Regions from separate parts of the Paenibacillus sp. B-A-8 genome, predicted to be linked through region 2. Evidence: riboswitches for the same ligand, from Rfam matches in the RefSeq annotation. Region 2 holds a riboswitch; the other holds the start of a gene.
The links. A riboswitch is a leader RNA that binds a small molecule or an ion and turns the genes downstream of it on or off. The one in region 2 is predicted to bind S-adenosylmethionine.
Positions count from the first base shown of each region.

Region 1: it holds a riboswitch for S-adenosylmethionine, as region 2 does, so the genes downstream of both, ACN6MV_RS26385 (methionine ABC transporter ATP-binding protein) here and metA (homoserine O-acetyltransferase MetA) in region 2, are expected to answer to the same signal.

Region 1 covers NZ_CP183882.1:5,846,824-5,852,946, reverse strand. Annotated here, with positions in the region: gene ACN6MV_RS26405 (putative polysaccharide biosynthesis protein) at 1-948, shown strand, start outside; gene ACN6MV_RS26400 (thioredoxin family protein) at 1,027-1,371, shown strand; gene ACN6MV_RS26395 (COX15/CtaA family protein) at 1,463-2,446, shown strand; gene ACN6MV_RS26390 (Cthe_2314 family HEPN domain-containing protein) at 2,554-3,288, shown strand; SAM riboswitch class I at 3,388-3,527, shown strand; gene ACN6MV_RS26385 (methionine ABC transporter ATP-binding protein) at 3,629-4,645, shown strand; gene ACN6MV_RS26380 (methionine ABC transporter permease) at 4,645-5,304, shown strand; gene ACN6MV_RS26375 (MetQ/NlpA family ABC transporter substrate-binding protein) at 5,363-6,123, shown strand, end outside.
Region 2 covers NZ_CP183882.1:1,980,941-1,987,063, forward strand. Annotated here, with positions in the region: gene ACN6MV_RS08685 (ROK family protein) at 1-867, shown strand, start outside; gene ACN6MV_RS08690 (HRDC domain-containing protein) at 1,079-2,095, shown strand; gene corA (magnesium/cobalt transporter CorA) at 2,178-3,113, opposite strand; SAM riboswitch class I at 3,511-3,641, shown strand; gene metA (homoserine O-acetyltransferase MetA) at 3,756-4,676, shown strand; gene ACN6MV_RS08705 (aminotransferase class I/II-fold pyridoxal phosphate-dependent enzyme) at 4,713-5,885, shown strand.

The DNA of each region.
Region 1 (6,123 bases), 3.0 Mb from region 2:
AAATTGCCGATTTGGGGAATTTACAAAGATATTTTCACACTATCGATTCCGATCGTGCTCTCCTCACTTACGATTCCAGTAGTGAATGTAATTGATACTTCTTTGGCTGTACCGTTGCTTATTGATCAGATGGGTAGAGAGAGTGCAACAGCAGCTTTGGGTATACTAACCACGCGTGCTCAAAGTGTGGCCGGAATTCCACCGGTTCTAGCCATTGCGCTAGGTACCTCGCTGATTCCGATCATTTCAGCTGCTTATGCCCGTCGTGATGAGGGACACTTGAAGAAGCAAATTACACTTGCTTTGCGGATTTCTATTCTGACAGGGATGCCAATTGTGTTGGCACTTGTGGCAGCAGCCTATTCTGTAAACGGGTTATTGTTCAGCAGCTTGGACGGAAGCGGAATTGTGGCGATGCTTACGATTGGAACGATCTTTCAGATCACCATGATGACAACGAACTCCATCTTGCTCGGTATGGGCAAATCACGCATTTCAATGTATTATGTGCTAGTGGGTATTATTGTTAAATTAGTAGCAAGCTTCTTACTAAGTAAGGTATTTGGAATATACGGGATTATCGGCGCAACAGCACTTTGTTTCGTAGTCATTACTATTCTTAATTTACGAATGCTAAAATCCATTGTACCTTTCGAAATTATGGGTAAACGGTGGGGCGGCTTTGGAATTGCGGTTCTTGTGTCCGGAGGTATTGGTTTTGGTTTGAACCAAGCTGGAATTCTGTTAACGGATCTAATGCCTGCACGTCTGGCGTTTCTGATCACTTGTCTTGTTGTAGGGGCTGCAGTTGTTGTTATTTACCTGGTATTGCTAATTGTACTGGGCGTGCTTACTAAACAGGAAATCTCCAGTTATCCGCGTGCACTGCAAAAATTGTTGAATCCGCTGATGAAATTACAGCCTGCGCGTGTTCGTATGAGAGAATAGGTTTGACTTCTGCATGACATTTTGCTTCACTTAAAGAATAGAAATTTGACAGATATGGAAGAAAGGACGGAACAAACTATGGACAAAATAAGTTCTCCTGGTGAATTTCAGGTAGCCATTCAATCTCCACGCTTAACAGTAGCCATCTTCAAGGCGGACTGGTGCTCGGATTGTAAGTTTATCGATCCTTTTATCCCTGAGGTAGAGCAAGCCTATGCAGATCGTTTAACGCTGGTTGAGGTTGACGTTGATGCTGTAGGTGATGTTAGTCAGGAACAAAATATTATGGGGATTCCAAGCTTCGTCGCGTATTCCGATGGACGTGAATTGGTTAGATTCGTTAATAAATTACGTAAATCCCGCGAGGAAATTGAGAATTTCCTGGATAAAGCGGTTCAAGTGCATCAAAGTCTTCAACAGTAATTCCGGAAAACCACCGCTTTCGCCTGTTTGAGCAAAAGCGGTGGTTTTTTTAAAATGCTTCTTCATTACTAAAAACTGCGGGTGATATTTTTTGACGACAAATCAGTTGAAATGGCTTAGTTATCTTACTTGCCTTATCATGTTCCTAGCCGTACTAGGGGGAGCAGTAGTAACGAAGACTGGATCGGGATTGGAATGCGGAAATGAATGGCCGCTCTGTCATGGCAAATTAATTCCTGCTTATACTGTAGGTTCGATGATTGAATACACTCATCGTTTGTTTAGCGGATTGGCTGGTTTATTGTCACTTGCTTCGATGTTTGCTTTTTGGCGTTATGCGCGAAATCGCCGGGACTTGTTGGTCTATGCATTTATGACTTTGTTGTTTGTAATTGTACAAGGTGGTATGGGAGCGCTTGCAGTAATTAAATCCCAATCTGCTGCTGTGATGGCACTGCATATGGGTTTTTCCTTGATCGCTTTTTCTAGTTCTCTGATGCTTGCACTTGGAACAAAAAGACGGCATGAAGCAGGCGATTATGATTACGATCAAAAGATGGAGATTCAGAAGAAGCCTGTTAGCAAAGCTTTCCGCAATTTAACCTGTTTTACGGCCTTATATTCCTATGTTGTCGTTTATATTGGAGCCTTTGTTAGTCATACAGATTCACGCGGTGGATGTTCTGGCTGGCCGCTCTGCAACGGTGAATGGGTGCCTGAGCTTTCCGGGGGAGTCGGTATTGTTTTTACACACCGGATTGCGGCTTTGATCTTATTTATTCTTACCGCGGTGCTTGGACATTTAGCTTTTTGGAAACATAAGGATTACCCCGAGCTAAGAGCTCTTGGCGTAGCGGCTGTTCTGCTGTGCTTGATGCAGGTATTTAGTGGAGCTGCAGTTGTTTACACATTAGATAATGAAAGATTGTACATATTTGCCGCTTTGGCTCATATTTTGTTGATTGCTTGTTTGTTTGGTGTTTTATGTTATATGAGCGTAAGAGTCTGGCAGCTGAGTAGCGCGAGAAATGTCGTTGTTGAAAAAAATCCAACGAACCCAATGACACCGTTGTAACCCCTTGGTAGAAAGTTCCCTTCGCGGATAGAGTCGCTTTACCTGCGGAATAATAAAGTGGAAATCGGTATATCGTGGTGCTGGACAAAACTTTAGGAGGACTGGATATGCTGCGGGTTATACTTGGAGAGCCGCCTCGAAAGAACAGCGGTGTATTGGCTGATGCGATGGAGAATATGGCCACTTTTGCAGCTTTACTGCGCAAGGAAATGAACGCCCATGAGGATAATGACCACGAATACCGCAAGCTGGAGATTTGGACACGTGGGTTGATCTCCTCATTGGATGAATTGGAGCAAAGCTGGTTCGCTGCAGCTTTTTACCGAAAATCGGTAATCGCCGGTTATATGGATGATATGTCACCAGTGGAACAAGGCGATTATGCGCGGTATGTTTATTTTTATAAAGATGGATTTATTCGTGTGTTCTCTCTTCTGGACAAGCTTGGAACGGTGCTGAATCATTTCTATGACCTCAAAACTTCCAAATTAAAAACGCACTTTTCTTATTTTACAGTGCTGCGTCAACTTCAACTATTGAATGTGCATCCAGCATTAGCGGATCAATTGGAACAGATCAAGAACTCTTATCGTGATCCACTGGAGAATCTACGCAAGCGCAGAAATGCTGAAATTCATTATATGAATTCTGAAATGCAGGATGATTTATGGCAGCGACATCAAGGCTTGCATGACAAAATTCAGCTTGAGGATTTAGATAGCCATCTAGAGGATTTAAAGCAATCCCTCGAAATGAACTGTAAGACGTTAATCGCAGCATATAGCTACAGCAATGAGCAGTTGCGTAAGGAAATAAGCAAGCCAAATCGGGTAAAATCATAAGCGTTCAATATATTTCCTTTTGACAAAAAACAAGAAACTTACTATACTTATGCTTGCATTAAAGTCTATACAAATTCAAACATAAATTTCATACTCTATATCTTATCGAGAGTGGCGGAGGGATAGGCCCGATGAAGCCCGGCAACCGATTTGTATACAGCGCGATAAGCGTTATGTACAAATGTCATGGTGCTAATTCCTACAATGACGCAAGGCTTGTGGTCGTTGGCAGATGAGAAGGCATTGTCTAAATAAACACACAGAGCCTCTTGCGATCTGCATCGATCGTCGGAGGTTTTTTTTGTATGGAATAAGTGAAATATAAAGGGGGCGATGATCGTTGATTAATCTAAAAGGAATAACAAAGGTATATGGAAAAGGCAGCCATGCGGCCACAGCACTTTCCGGATTGAATCTGTCTATCGAGAAAGGTGAAATATTCGGAGTCATTGGGCATTCAGGGGCGGGAAAAAGCACATTGATCCGTTGCATTAATTTGTTGGAGCGCCCGACAGAAGGGGAAGTCTGGGTCGATGGTATTGAACTAACTAAGCTTACCCAAGGTCAGCTGCAGGAACAGCGGCGCAAAATTGGGATGATTTTTCAACATTTCAATCTGCTATCATCTGCGACAGTGTACGATAATATTGCTTTTCCTCTGCGACTCACAGGCACTTCGAGAGCAGCTATTGATACAAAAGTAAAAGACTTGCTTGCCCTAGTAGGGCTTGAAGAACACCGGGATAAATATCCATCTCAGTTATCAGGAGGGCAAAAGCAACGGGTCGGCATCGCACGGGCACTTGCCAGCGATCCTGATGTGCTGCTATGTGACGAGGCAACCTCTGCGCTTGATCCACAAACGACAGACTCTATCCTTAAGCTATTGCTCGATATTAATAAACGGTTCCATCTGACTATTGTGCTGATCACTCACGAAATGCACGTGATTCAGAGTATCTGCGATCGTGTTGCGGTTATTCATGGTGGTGGTATCGTTGAGCAAGGTAAAGTTACGGAGGTATTCTTAAAGCCGCAGCATGAAGTTACTCGCGATTTCATCCGTAGTGAGTCACAGAATGAGGGACCCCTTCGTACGGCGCTTGACGCTGCTGCTGGGGACAACTCTCAGGCCGTCAAAATTACTTTTTTCGGAGAAAAGACCTACGGCTCCGCACTTTCCAATGTAGTACGAGAAACAGGTGTTAGCTTTGCCATTTTGCACGGCACCATTTCAACGATTAAAGACGTACCTTATGGACAAATGATTGTAAGGTTCGAGGGTCCAGCTGAAGCGATTGCTGTGACAATAGCCGAACTAACCGCTCAAGGTCTTGAAGTGGAGGTGATTTCGTAATGAATTTCGCAGACTTAAACTGGCAAGAAATGATGGATGCTACGGTTGCTACCTTGCAAATGTTAATATTTTCCGGAATGTTCACAATTATTCTTGGTTTACCACTCGGAATTCTATTGTATTTATGGGGAAGATCGAATAGTATAGTAATCAGAGTAATTTACTCGGTCTTATCATTCGTTGTAAACATCTTACGATCCGTACCGTTTATCATTTTGATGGTAGCATTAATTCCATTTAGCAAAGCCGTTGTTGGAACTTCTATCGGAGTACTCGGTACGATCCCACCGCTGGTAATTGGTGCAGCTCCATTCTTTGCTCGCTTGGTGGAAACGGCGTTAAGAGAAGTAGATCGCGGAGTAATCGAAGCGGCGCAAGGGATGGGAGCATCTACGAATCAGATCGTTTCGCGCGTTCTTTTGCCAGAGGCTCGTCCAGGTCTGCTCGCTGGAGTTACGATCACACTGGTCACACTGGTTTCCTATACGGCAATGTCTGGGATGGTAGGCGGCGGTGGTCTAGGGGATCTAGCAATCCGTTACGGATATTACCGTTATGAGAAGGAAGTTATGATTATCTCAGTAGTCTTGATGGTCATACTGGTGCAATTGCTACAAATGGCCGGTGATCGGCTAGTACGACATTTCACACGGAAATAAGGTACGTCCATATATAGCCTTATTCATACAAATACCAAGGATAAGAGGGGGATTTAAAATGAAAAAATTACTACTTACTTTTTTTAGTCTGACACTGGTTGTGGTGCTGGCTGCTTGCGGCAATAACAATAATGCTTCTAACTCGGCTGCCACTAGTGCGCCAGACAACGGTGCTGCAAATGGATCAACTACAGAACCAGTGAAATTGGTGGTCGGTGCTTCACCTGTTCCACACGCAGAGATTCTAAAAGCTATTGCTCCATTGCTTGAAGCTCAAGGAATTACTTTGGAAATCAAAGAATTTACTGACTATGTTCAACCAAACGTTCAGCTTTCAGAGAAGAACCTGGATGCTAACTTCTTCCAACATCAGCCTTACCTAGATGACCAGAATCAAAAGAACGGTTCGGATCTAGTATCCGTAACAGCTGTTCATGTTGAACCTTTTGGTGCTTATTCCAAAAAAATCAAATCCATCGACGAATTGGCTGATGGTGCGAAAGTTGCCATCCCGAATGATGCTACAAACGGTGGTCGTGCACTAATCCTGCTTGCCAAAAATGGACTGATTTCTTTGAAAGATGATACCAACATCACATCTACCCAAGCAGATATCACTGAAAATAAGAAAAACCTTAAAATCATCGAGCTAGATGCTGCAATGTTAGGTCGTCAATTAGATGAAGTGGATCTTGCATTGATTAACACTAACTATGCTTTGGAAGCTGATCTGGTTCCTACTAAAGATGCTTTGTTCATCGAGGGTACGGATTCCCCTTATGCTAACATCCTCGTAGCTCGTCCTGATAATAAAGATTC
Region 2 (6,123 bases):
GCGATTGAAGCAGGAGGAACAAAGTTTGTATGTGGGATTGGTTATGAGGACGGTACCATTGTTGACCGAGTTAGCTTTCCGACAACTACACCGGAAGAAACGATGGGACTAGTAATAGATTATTTTAAAGAGAAGAATGTAGAAGCTTTCGGAATCGGATCTTTTGGACCCATTGATCCTGTGCTGGACAGCCCTACTTATGGTTACATAACAACGACACCAAAACCTCATTGGGGACAATATAATCTGGTAGGCACCATGGCTGAGCAATTTAACGTTCCGATCGGCTTTGACACGGATGTGAATGGTGCGGCGCTTGCAGAGAGTAAGTGGGGAGCAGCTAAAGGTCTGGACAGTTGTCTGTATATTACGGTTGGGACAGGCATTGGAGCAGGAGCGGTTGTTGGCGGCCAGATGGTCCATGGATTGTCTCACCCTGAGATGGGACATATTCTAGTTCGTAGACATCCAGAAGATACGTTTGAAGGTTACTGTCCATATCATGGCGATTGTCTTGAAGGATTAGCCGCAGGTCCGGGGATCGGCAAACGCTGGGGACAACCGGCAGGCGACCTTCCGGTGGATCATCCGGCATGGGAGATGGAAGCGCACTATCTTGCGCATGCACTCATGAATTATGTACTGATTCTGTCTCCGCAAAAAATCGTCATGGGCGGTGGTGTTATGAAGCAAAGCCACTTATTCCCGTTAATTCGTACTAAGCTGCAAGAGCTATTGAACGGTTATGTTCAGCATCCATCGCTTAATGTCGACATTAATAATTATGTTGTGTCACCAGGTCTTGGAGATAATGCTGGGCTTGCTGGAGCGATTGGACTGGCTACATTAGCTCTAGCTAGAAGCTAGTATAAAAAGACATTGACTGTTCGGTAATATATGGTATTCTAGGATCTAACAGTATAGCATTTAATGAGGAAGCACCTCTTTCACGTTTATCGTGAGAGAGGTGCTTTTTTGCGTTTCGGGGTCTACTTGAGAAAGGATTTGTTCGGTCCGAAGGAGGCACTGCCCGGGAAGTTATTGTGCTTGCTGTAAGTTGAGAAAGGTAGGGATGAATATGCAAATTGTATTTATGAACCGTTTATCCAGAATATCTGGAGTGGATCAAGAGATGTACGCCCAGCTGTGGATTGGAGAGGAAGAGGGGATCTGGAGTTTGGGCTGGCGCGATTTTTCAGGGGGGGAGAATTACATCGAGAATTTATGGTATGAAGGTGGTTCTTGGAATGAAATGCTCTGTGTATACAGGCATGAGCTAGCGGTGAAGATGGGAGATGGCTATCGACCCTTAATCGATGGGATATTCCACGAGGAGGATAGTCTTACTGGACGGAATCAGGAGCAACTGAAGCTTCAATATTACAGCGAACATCATGGGAATGAGGTTATTTATGAGGAATTATGTGCTTGGCGCCGTGGAAAAGCTTCGAGTGAACGCAAGGCGCCCTATATTCTCGCCAGTAATCGTCTGTTGCGCTTGTTAAGCACATTTCTACCGCATACGCCAGAGGAGCTGTTACAAATTCCAGGTGTAGGAGAAGGTAAGGTAGCACAGTTTGGGACCGATTGGCTGGCTATAACTACTGTGGCGGCAAGGGAGCATTCCTTTCCTCTAAATTGGGTTCACGAAGTAATTGAAGAGGAGTCTTTTGTAAATTGGCTTTATAAACAGAAAGAGGTCAAATATAAGAAGCAACTTGAACGACTGCGCTTACGGCGGATTTTACTGCAGGGGATCGAGAATGGATTGGGTTTGGAACAGCTTAAGGTGAATAGTGGAGTGAACCGGCGTGAACTGATTGAAGTGGTAGAGGAACTAGAAAGAGAAGGTTATTCCGTTGAGAAGCTGATCCATGTAGAGCTTGGTAATATGCCACAGAATGAGCAAGAAGCGGTATGGAATGCATATGTGGAGCTCGGTGATCTCTTTCTAAAACCGGTGTTAAATAAGGTTTATGGAGAGGGGTTTTCCGCTGCTGAAGGATTGGATATTTATTATGAGCGCCTGCGATTGATCCGCATTCGTTTCCGTCGAGAGCAAACGCATAAAGTGGGGATGGCAACTAGTTTTTAATTGTCCACATACCAAAAAGACGAAGGCTACCTTATACCTTACGGTTACAGGGCCTTCGTCTTGCTTATTCGTCCGATTCTTTTCATAGCCATTCCTTCTTGCGGAAAACATACAGCATCCCACAGCCTAACGTCAACATAACGCCTATAACGCCATAATAGCCGTATTTCGTATGAAGCTCGGGCATATGATCAAAGTTCATACCGTAGATTCCGGTAATTACGGTCAGAGGCATGAATATTGTTGTGATCGCAGTAAACACTCTCATAATTTCATTCGCGCGATTGGCGATACTGGATTGGTAGGCCTCTCGTAAGTTGCCCATGAGATCGCGATACGTCTCAAAGGTTTCAGATATTTTAACCGCATTTTCATAAATGTCGCTAAAATATTTCTGCAGCTGATCATCAATCAGACGGAGGTCTTTTTTATTTAGGGTATTGATTACTTCTTTTTGTGGTCCCAGCATTTTCTTCAACCATAGAATTTCACTTCGCAGACCGATAATCTCACTTAGATGAGATTTCTTGGTATGCATTAGGATATCCTCTTCAAGCTTCTCAATTCGAGCTTCAATCCGGTCGCCGACGGAAAAATAGTTATCCACGACAAGGTCAATAAGTAAGTAAAGGAACATATCTGGTTCGCTTACCTCTTGCTCCCAGAGCATAGGCTTTAGGATTCGAAGTTCATTGATCTTTTGTTTCGTTACAGTGATGATGTAATGTCTTCCAAGGAATACATTGAGCGCCCGTAGGAAAATTTCTTCATCATCAAAGCGGATGCTATTTACAACTATAAAGTAGTGGCTTTCGTATATTTCGATCTTCGGACGCTGATCCTCTTCGCTAAGGCAATCCTCAACAGCAAGATCATGTAGGTTGAACAAAGGCTGAAGCAGCTCTAAATCCTCTACATCGGCGTCAATCCAATAGAACCCTTCCGTTGGGGGTGTCAGTGTTTCATCAATTTCATCAATAGGTGTAAAAACCCCTGCATTCACCAGCCGGATTTTCATCTGATTTCACTCCTCCTATCCCCAGGTCTTCACCAGGGACTGCTAAATTAAGCACAGAGAAAAAAATCAGCTTGGCCGGCGTTACATCAATACATAGGGCCAAATGACGTTTCGAGGGCATGAAGAAGAACTGCTCCCGCCGCCGGCAAGCTGATGATTATCCTGTGTGGTTGCTCATTCTGTACACTAATTTGCGAGCTCGGGTCGCCTTCCATTCTTCTTCTCACCTCTTCTTTTCGTTCAGGTATGAAATACTTGTCTAGTATAACAACGGAGTATGCCTCTTTCAAGCAAATTTATTGTGATTTTGAGGCTTCTTCAGCATTGTATGGACTTGACGAAAAGGAGGTTCATGATTTAAAGTGAATTTTAAAGTAATTTAATTGAATACAGCTAAATCTTATCAAGAGCAGGTGGAGGGACTAGCCCTATGAAACCCGGCAACCGGCGTGTAAACGCACGGTGCTAATTCTTGCGGAACTTCTGCAGACGTCTAATCGTCTTCAGGAACATTCTGGCAGATGAGAGAGGCGCATATGACTGTAGATATGACCTTTCTCGATTTCCGAGGAAGGTCTTTTTATTGTTCAGCAAGCCGCATTGCGGCAAAACAACTAAATTCAGCTAAGGAGTGGAAAGACAATGCCAATTAAAATTCCCGACAGTTTACCGGCGAAAGAAGTACTATCCGGAGAAAATATTTTTGTGATGGACGAAAGTCAGGCTTTCCATCAGGATATCCGTCCACTACGGATTGCTATTCTGAACCTCATGCCGACTAAAGAGACGACAGAGACTCAATTGCTGCGTTTAATTGGAAATTCGCCACTACAAGTTGATGTTACGCTATTGCATCCACGATCCCATATTTCCAAAAATACTTCTGCTGAACATTTGAAGAGCTTTTACAAAACCTTTGACGAGATCAGTCACCGCCGTTTGGATGGCCTAATCGTTACAGGTGCTCCTGTAGAGCAAATGGAGTTCGAGGAAGTATCGTATTGGGAAGAGCTGAAAGAGATTTTTGAATGGAGCAAGGATAATGTGACCTCAACCATGCATATTTGTTGGGCGGCACAGGCAGGCTTATATCATCATTTTGGTGTTCGTAAAGTGGCATTGCCTGAGAAATGCTTTGGCGTCTTCGCTCATACGATAAATCAAAATAACATTAAATTGTTGCGCGGCTTTGACGAGGTATTCCATGTACCACACTCCCGTCATACCGACGTCTCCCGTGAAGATATTGAGAATAATCCAGATCTGCAGATTCTGGCTGAATCCGAAGAAGCTGGTATGTATCTAGTGGCTACAAATGACGGTAAACAAATATTTGTGACCGGACATTCCGAATATGATCCTCTATCCTTGAAATGGGAATATGACCGTGATGTGACTAGAGGGATGGAGATGGCTTTGCCAAAACATTACTTCCCTAAAGATGATCCTGAACGTACACCTCCAGCAGTATGGCGTGCGCATGCCAATTTATTATTCTCTAACTGGCTCAATTACTATGTATATCAAGAAACGCCTTATGATATCGACCCGATTGTTTATTAATAACAGCGCTACAATATAAATTAGGAGGCATTAATCATGGATGACAAACTTAGGATTGAAAGTAGACTGGCTCAAATAGGTTCTCTAGAAGATCCAGCCACAGGAGCAATTAATTTTCCGATTTATAATGCAACGGCATTTCGTCATCCAAAACTCGGTCAGAGCACAGGGTTTGATTATAGCCGCACCAAGAGTCCGACCCGTTCGGTGCTTGAGAATGCAGCTGCGGAACTTGAATCTGGAGATGCAGGGTTTGCTTGTAGCTCAGGGATGGCAGCTATTCAAACGATTCTTACCTTGTTCGCTCAAGGCGACCATCTGATCGTTTCGCTGGATCTTTACGGCGGTACCTATCGTTTGTTGGAACGGATTATGTCCAAGTTCGGAATCACTGCTTCTTATGTAGACACGAATGATTTGGATGCACTGGAAGCTTCGCGTCGTCCCAACACGAAAGCTGTATTTATTGAAACGCCAACGAACCCACTGATGATGATCACGGATATTGAAGCCGTGTGTACTTGGGCACGTCACCATGGGCTGCTTAGCATTGTAGATAATACGCTGCTGACTCCGTTTTTCCAACGTCCTATAGAATTAGGTGCGGATATTGTAGTTCATAGCGCTACTAAGTATTTGGGTGGTCATAATGATGTGCTGGCAGGCTTAATTGTATCCAAGGGTGTAGAATTATCAGCTGAAATAGCAATTCTACATAACTCTATCGGTGCTGTTCTCGGACCAACAGACAGTTATCAGTTGATGAGAGGCTTGAAGACGTTGGCTCTGCGTATGGAGCGCCACGAGAGCAATGCACTAGCGATTGCCGACTACTTGTTAGAGCATCCAGCAATTGCGGAAGTGTTCCATCCAGGACTGCCAGATCATCCGGGGCATGAAATCCAGAATCGTCAATCTTCAGGAAATACCGGTATTTTTTCTTTCAAATTAAAAGATGCCAGATACGTAGAGCCTCTTCTTCGTCATATTCGTCTTATCGCATTCGCAGAGAGTCTGGGCGGCGTAGAGTCACTAATGACATATCCGGCTGTACAAACACATGCTGATATTCCTGTGGAGATTCGAAATGCTGTGGGTGTAGATGATCGTTTGCTGCGCTTCTCTGTCGGTATTGAGCATGCAGAGGATTTGATTGCTGATCTTGGCCACGCACTAGAGGCGGCACGGGCTGAAATTGAGTCGAAATAACTGGGATATACTTTTAATCAGGAGTTAGTGGAGAAATAGAGTATAAACTAGCAGTATCGCTTAGTGCGATGCTGCTTTTCTTCTGGATGGGATTTTACGAAGAATGTAAAAGCATTTTTCAAGCTGTTCAGATTGTGATACGATGAGGAAATGAACTGTTCATTTGTATGAGAAAGGGTTGTCATCTTGAAAGGAGACAACGTCTTTTCTTCCTGTTATTTTGTGATTCTACCAATAC